2 regions of the Thermorhabdus hydrogeniformans genome follow, and region 1 is predicted to be linked to the other one. Evidence: a T-box and tRNA genes for the amino acid it is inferred to sense, from the RefSeq annotation. Region 1 holds a T-box; the other holds one or more tRNA genes.
The links. The T-box of region 1 lies ahead of ACKX14_RS10345 (valine--tRNA ligase). A T-box ahead of a tRNA ligase gene usually reads a tRNA of that ligase, here a tRNA-Val.
Positions count from the first base shown of each region.

Region 1 (3,204 bases):
AGCCGCGCATTCACCCGCGGCTTATGGAACTCGAAAACACCGTCCTCACCCCCCATATCGGCACTTCCACGATAGAGACCAGGACGCAAATGGCGTGCCTTGCCGCCCAAAACCTGCTGGCCGCTCTGGAAGGCAAAAGGCCGCTTCATGTGGTAAATCCCGAAGTTTACGAAAGATAAAATTTTTTTATGATAGGAGAATATGGAATGAGTTTGCTGACAAAAGCTTTTATTATGGGCGTTGTGGAAGGGCTTACGGAATTTCTGCCCATATCCTCCACCGGCCATCTCATAATCACCGGTGATTTAATCGGTTTCAAAGGCGGAAGTTTTCACACCATGTTCGAGATAGTGATACAGCTGGGGGCCATCCTGGCTGTGGTATACTACTACAGAAAAAAAATTGTGGATTCCTTCGCCCACATATTGCCCGGCCAGCGGGGTTTTAACCTCTGGTTTAAAATGCTTATAGCATTTTTACCGTCGGCCGCTTTCGGCGTTTTGTTAAACGACTACATCGAAAAATACCTTTTTTCATCTTTTACGGTGGCCCTGGCGCTTATCGCCGGCGGAATTCTCATCCTCATAGTGGAAAAAGCCTTTGGGCGAAATGGAGTGGACGACATTGATGAGGCCGGCCTGGGACAGTCTTTTGTTATCGGCCTGGCCCAGTGTCTGTCGCTTTTTCCGGGCATGTCAAGGTCTGCGTCCACCATCATGGGCGGTATGGCTGCCGGTCTTTCCGTTAAAGCGGCTGCGGAATTTTCATTTTTCCTGGCCATACCTACAATGTTCGCCGCCACCGCGTATTCCCTGTTAAAGGGATTTGCGAGCATGAGCGCCATCGAATGGCAGGCCCTAGGCATCGGGTTTGTGATGTCTTTTATAGTTGCCCTGCTGGCGGTGGACAAATTCCTGTCATACCTCACAAAAAACTCTTTAAAACCCTTCGCTTATTACCGTATCCTGGTAGGGGTCGCCATGATACTACTGATTACCTCAGGAATTGTAAATTAACCCGGCTTCCGGGTCCCATAACTTGACAACGGCTTCGCCTGAGTTTAAAATATTGACAGGAAAATTCTATAAAGCGTTGACGGGGAGGAGTAGAAGCAATCCTCCATCCAGAGAGGGAGGCCAAGGCTGAAAGCCTTCCTGGAGGGTACTTTGAAGGTCGCCCCTGAGCTTCTCCGGCGAAAATAGTAGCCGGAGACGGCATAAGCCCGTTAAAGCCCGGAGCGCTCGCAGGAGAATTAAGGTGGTACCGCGGAAGCAGGCCTTTCGTCCTTTCTGGGCGAACGGCTTTTTTATTATGAAAGGAGTTGATTTCAGTTGGAGAAAAACCTTCCTTCTGTTTACAACCCAAAGGATGTAGAGGATAAATGGTATGAATTCTGGGAAAAAGAAAATTTCTTCTACGCCGCTGCGGCGCCCGACAAAGAGCCTTTTACCATAGTAATTCCCCCGCCCAATGTTACGGGGCAGCTGCACATGGGGCATGCCCTGAACAACACCCTGCAGGATATTCTCATCAGGTTTAAAAGAATGCAGGGTTATTCAACCCTGTGGCTTCCGGGCACCGATCATGCGGGAATTGCCACAGAGGCAAAGGTCAAAGAACAGCTGGCGGAAGAGGGCCTTTCCAAATACGACGTGGGCAGGGAAAAGTTCCTTGAAAGGGTGTGGGCATGGAAAGAGAAATACGGCGGAACCATAATAAAACAGTTGAAAAAACTGGGGGCCTCCTGCGACTGGTCCAGATTGCGCTTTACCATGGACGAAGGCTTGAGCCGCGCCGTAAGGGAGGTATTTGTCCGTCTTTACGAGAAGGGGCTCATATACAGGGGCGACTATATCGTCAACTGGTGCCCCACATGCAAGACCACGCTTTCGGATATTGAGGTGGAACACGAAGAAGAGACCGGTAAGTTGTATTATGTAAAATACTTCTTAAAAGACGGCTCCGGGCATCTTACGGTGGCCACCACCCGCCCCGAAACGATGCTGGGAGACACCGCCGTCGCCGTAAATCCCGAAGATGAGCGCTATGCGAACCTTATCGGAAAAATCCTGATTCTTCCTGTGGTGGGCAGAGAGATCCCGGTTATAGCCGATTCTTATGTGGACATGGAATTCGGCACCGGTGCTGTGAAGGTCACGCCCGGCCATGACCCCAACGACTTTGAAATGGGCCTGCGGCACGACCTTCCGGTAATTAATGTGATGGATGAGAACGGCCGCATGAATGAAAATGCCGGAAAATATGCCGGCATGGACCGCTATGAGTGCCGTAAACTTATAATAAAAGAACTGGATGAAAAAGGGCATCTGGAGAAGATAGAAGATTTGACCCACAGCGTGGGCCATTGTTACAGATGTCATACCACGGTGGAGCCAATGGTTTCCAAGCAGTGGTTTGTCAGGATGAAGCCCCTGGCGGGGCCTGCCATAGAGGTCGTCAAGCAGGGCAGGGTAAGATTTGTACCCGAGAGATTCACGAAAATATACCTGAACTGGCTGGAAAACATCCACGACTGGTGCATCTCCCGCCAGCTCTGGTGGGGGCACAGGATTCCGGCATGGTACTGCAATGATTGCGGGGAAATGACGGTTTCCCGGCAAGACCTGACCGTGTGCCCGAAATGCGGCAGTCACCGCCTGGAGCAGGACCCGGATGTGCTGGATACCTGGTTCAGCTCGGCTCTGTGGCCTTTCTCCACCCTGGGATGGCCCGACGATACCGAGGACCTCAAATACTTTTATCCCACCACGGTGCTGGTCACCGGTTATGACATAATATTTTTCTGGGTGGCCAGGATGATATTCTCCGCCATGGAATTCATGAAGCGGGAGCCTTTCAAGTATGTGGTCATAACAGGCCTTGTGAGAGACGCCCTGGGCCGCAAGATGAGCAAATCCCTCGGCAACGGCATAGACCCCCTGGAGGTTATCGATAAATACGGTGCCGATACCCTTAGGTTTACCCTGAGCACCGGCAATGCTCCCGGCAACGATATGAGATTTTACTGGGAGAAAGTTGAGTCAAGCCGCAACTTTGCCAACAAGATATGGAACGCCTCCCGTTTTGTCATGATGAACCTTGAGGGTTTTGAGTCCGGGGAAATAGACACAACCCAGCTCACATTGAAAGACCGGTGGATTTTGAAGAGGATAAATGACGTTACCAGGGATGTGACAGAATCAC
Region 1 is NZ_JBJYKD010000020.1:12,693-15,896, reverse strand. It holds gene ACKX14_RS10355 (2-hydroxyacid dehydrogenase) at 1-179, shown strand, start outside; gene ACKX14_RS10350 (undecaprenyl-diphosphate phosphatase) at 207-1,016, shown strand; T-box leader at 1,084-1,291, shown strand; gene ACKX14_RS10345 (valine--tRNA ligase) at 1,332-3,204, shown strand, end outside.

Region 2 (3,204 bases), on a different contig from region 1:
TTTGATTATGAATGTCAACAAAATGTAAGGTATAAAATTATAAACTTGACAAATATAGCAAAAACCTTACAAATAATTATGCGAACAGTATTTCTCATAAAATGATTTGGCGACTAAAGTAATATCTTCCCCCATAAAAAAATATTTTTAAATTATAAACTCGTTGTGGGGGGATGTTCCTGTGAACGCTTATGAAAGGCGCGGCATGTGGAAAAAACCGCCTGTCATTCTGATTTTATGCGGTATGATGATTTTGATCTTTGTGTGCAGGTTTTTAGTTTTTGGCCGTGCCGTCAATGTCTTCCGTATGATGGCGCCTTTAACCGGCAGGGTTATAGTAATAGACCCCGGCCACGGAGGAATCGACGGCGGCACATACGATGACGACGGCACCCTTGAAAAGGATATAAACCTCCAGATTTCGTTAAAGCTAAAGAGGTTGTGCGAAAAAAACGGCGCAAATGTGATAATGACCCGTACCAGCGATACCGCATTGGACCATCTCAACAGCAAGAGCGAATACCGCCATAAGCGGGATTTGATTGCAAGAGCGGATATCATTAATAAAGCGAGGCCGGACGTGTTTTTAAGCATTCACGTCAATGCCGAAAAGAGCTCCTCAAAAACCCGCGGACCTATGGTGCTTTATTTCAGGGGAAGCGAAGAAAGCAGGCGTCTGGCCTCTTTACTGCAAAAAAGGCTGGAAGAGGCGTATACGTCTTCGGGCGAGAAAATAAGGTCGAGGCTGCCTCTGCCCAATTCTTCCTTATTTTTGCTGATTAATACAAATGCCCCGGGCGTCATCTTGGAACTGGGATTTATTACAAATCCCGGGGATAAAGCCCTTCTTACTTCCCAGGATTTTCAGCACAAACTGTGCGCTTCCATTTTTGAAGGACTAAAGGATTATTTTTAATTTAATTATGAAAGCCTTTGTTATTTATTATTTTTGTTTTTATGTTATAATAGATTGTGGTATTTTTAATGCTTACAAAATTTTACTTCAGGTGATGACATGGAGAAAGACGTTAAAAAAGAGATACTGGAGTGGATCAAGGCTATCGCCTTTGCGCTTATCCTGGCTCTGGCCATAAGAGGGTATGTCTTCGAGCCGATGATAGTGCCCACAGGCTCCATGATCCACACCATCGAAATCGGCGACAGGATACTGGTGAACAAGTACGTATACAGGTTTAGAGAACCCCGGAGGGGCGACATAGTTGTATTTAAATTTCCCGACGACACGAGGCAGACATTTGTAAAGCGCCTTATAGGAGTCGGCGGCGACGTGATAGAAATCAGGAACGGCACCCTTTACAGGAACAACGTTCCGGTGAACGAACCGTATTTGAAGGAACCGATGCTGGGAAATTTCGGACCTTACAGGGTGCCCGAGGGACATTTTTTTATGATGGGCGACAACAGGAACAACTCTAAGGACAGTCGTTTCTGGGAGAACAAATTTGTCCCAAGAAGGCTTATTGTCGGGAAGGCCACGTATCGCATCTGGCCGTTAAACAGGATCGGACCGCTGAAATGATTCTGATTGATTTTATGTTCAGGGTTGCATTTTGGCGGACTTTGTATTATAATAATTTTACGTCAGAAGCAGATTTTTGGGCGTGTGGCTCAGCTGGGAGAGCATCTGGTTCGCAATCAGAGGGTCAGGGGTTCGAATCCCCTCACGTCCACCAGATACGGGCGCGTGGCTCAGTGGGAGAGCGCTTGACTCACATTCAAGAGGTCGCAGGTTCGATCCCTGCCGCGCCCACCATATCCAAAGCAAGGCACAGAGCGGTTTTGAGGCTCTGTGTTTTTTGTTTATGTTGCAATTTATGAGGGATTTACAAACGAAAATGCAAAAAAAGGCCGTTATACGGCCTGTCGTGAATACCTAAATGTTCTTTTAAAGCTGATTGAAGCAATTGAGAGAAATTAATAGAAAGCTGAAATAACCACACCCTGCTGAAATAACCACACCCCTGCTGAAATAACCACTTGACTTGCGGAGGAAAAGCAAGTATAATATATCTTGCGTGTGGGCGAGTAGCTCAGTTGGGAGAGTACCTGAATGGCATTCAGGGGGTCGTGGGTTCGAATCCCATCTCGTCCACCAATTTATTTTGTAATGCACCGTTCAGACAATAAAATCAGGTGAAATAAAAGCCACCTGTTTGATTTAATATCGGAACAGGTGGCTTTTATTATGTTTTTTATTACTTTGTGACAGGATCGATTGGAATATACACATACGGAAAGACCTTTTCAGAAAATTAAGTAAAGCTAGGATGATTTTCTAAAAATAAGACATGGTCTGTCCAGAAATGTCCCTTCCGTATAACCGAATCTTTTTAGATAACTAAACGCCCGGTGCCTCCTCTCGTCGGTCCAGTAGATGACGATAAAGTCGCCTCTTTTTATCTTCCGTTCCAGATCCTTCAACCATAGAAGGGCAAGCCTAACCCCCTCCAGACCGCAGCTGCAGTGTCTTTTTGTTACCACCTGCTCCTGATGCCTGAACCAGTATTCGCATTCCCTTTTGCTATCAAATATGCACAGGGAGACGATCCAGGCAAAATTGGGCTCGGAGCGACGCCTGATGATAAACATTGCCATGTAATGCCCGCCGGTTATCCTGGTATACCTCCTGAAAGTTTTCACTTAATCTATGCCCCCTTTATTCGGCCTACAATATTAATACATTTTTTCCTGCCGTAAGGATACAAGAAATCCTCATATTTTTTTATATTAAAACATAGAACTTATAGAAAAAGGTATTCAATTATGCCTTTGGCCTTTCTAATTCGGCGGACAAAGGGGTATAATAAAAAGCGAAATCTCGAGAAAGGATGATGTGCTTTGAGCGGGCTGCCGTCAAGAGATGAGATCGACGCCAAATACAAATGGAGACTGGAGGATATATACGAAAGCGATGAACTATGGGAAAGGGATTTCAATCGGGTAAAAAATCTGCTTTTAAAACTGGAAGGGTTCCGGGGCAGGATCAATTCACCCGGTAACCTCATGCGGGTTCTAAAGCTGAAAGACGAAATCGGGCGGTTAAACGACCGGCTTTTTACCTATGCAAGGATGCGAAGAGACGAAGACAACACACGCGCCAGGTACCAGGCGCTGGCCGACAGGGCTGTGAGACTTTCGGTGGAGGTGGCAGGCGGCCTATCCTTTATTGAACCGGAAATTCTG
Region 2 is NZ_JBJYKD010000005.1:35,064-38,267, reverse strand. It holds gene ACKX14_RS03615 (N-acetylmuramoyl-L-alanine amidase family protein) at 182-916, shown strand; gene lepB (signal peptidase I) at 1,016-1,540, shown strand; tRNA gene ACKX14_RS03605 (tRNA-Ala) at 1,619-1,694, shown strand; tRNA gene ACKX14_RS03600 (tRNA-Val) at 1,700-1,774, shown strand; tRNA gene ACKX14_RS03595 (tRNA-Ala) at 2,041-2,116, shown strand; gene ACKX14_RS03590 (hypothetical protein) at 2,284-2,661, opposite strand; gene pepF (oligoendopeptidase F) at 2,860-3,204, shown strand, end outside.
Region 2: it has a tRNA-Val gene. The T-box ahead of ACKX14_RS10345 (valine--tRNA ligase) is inferred to sense a tRNA for this amino acid. The anticodon was not compared.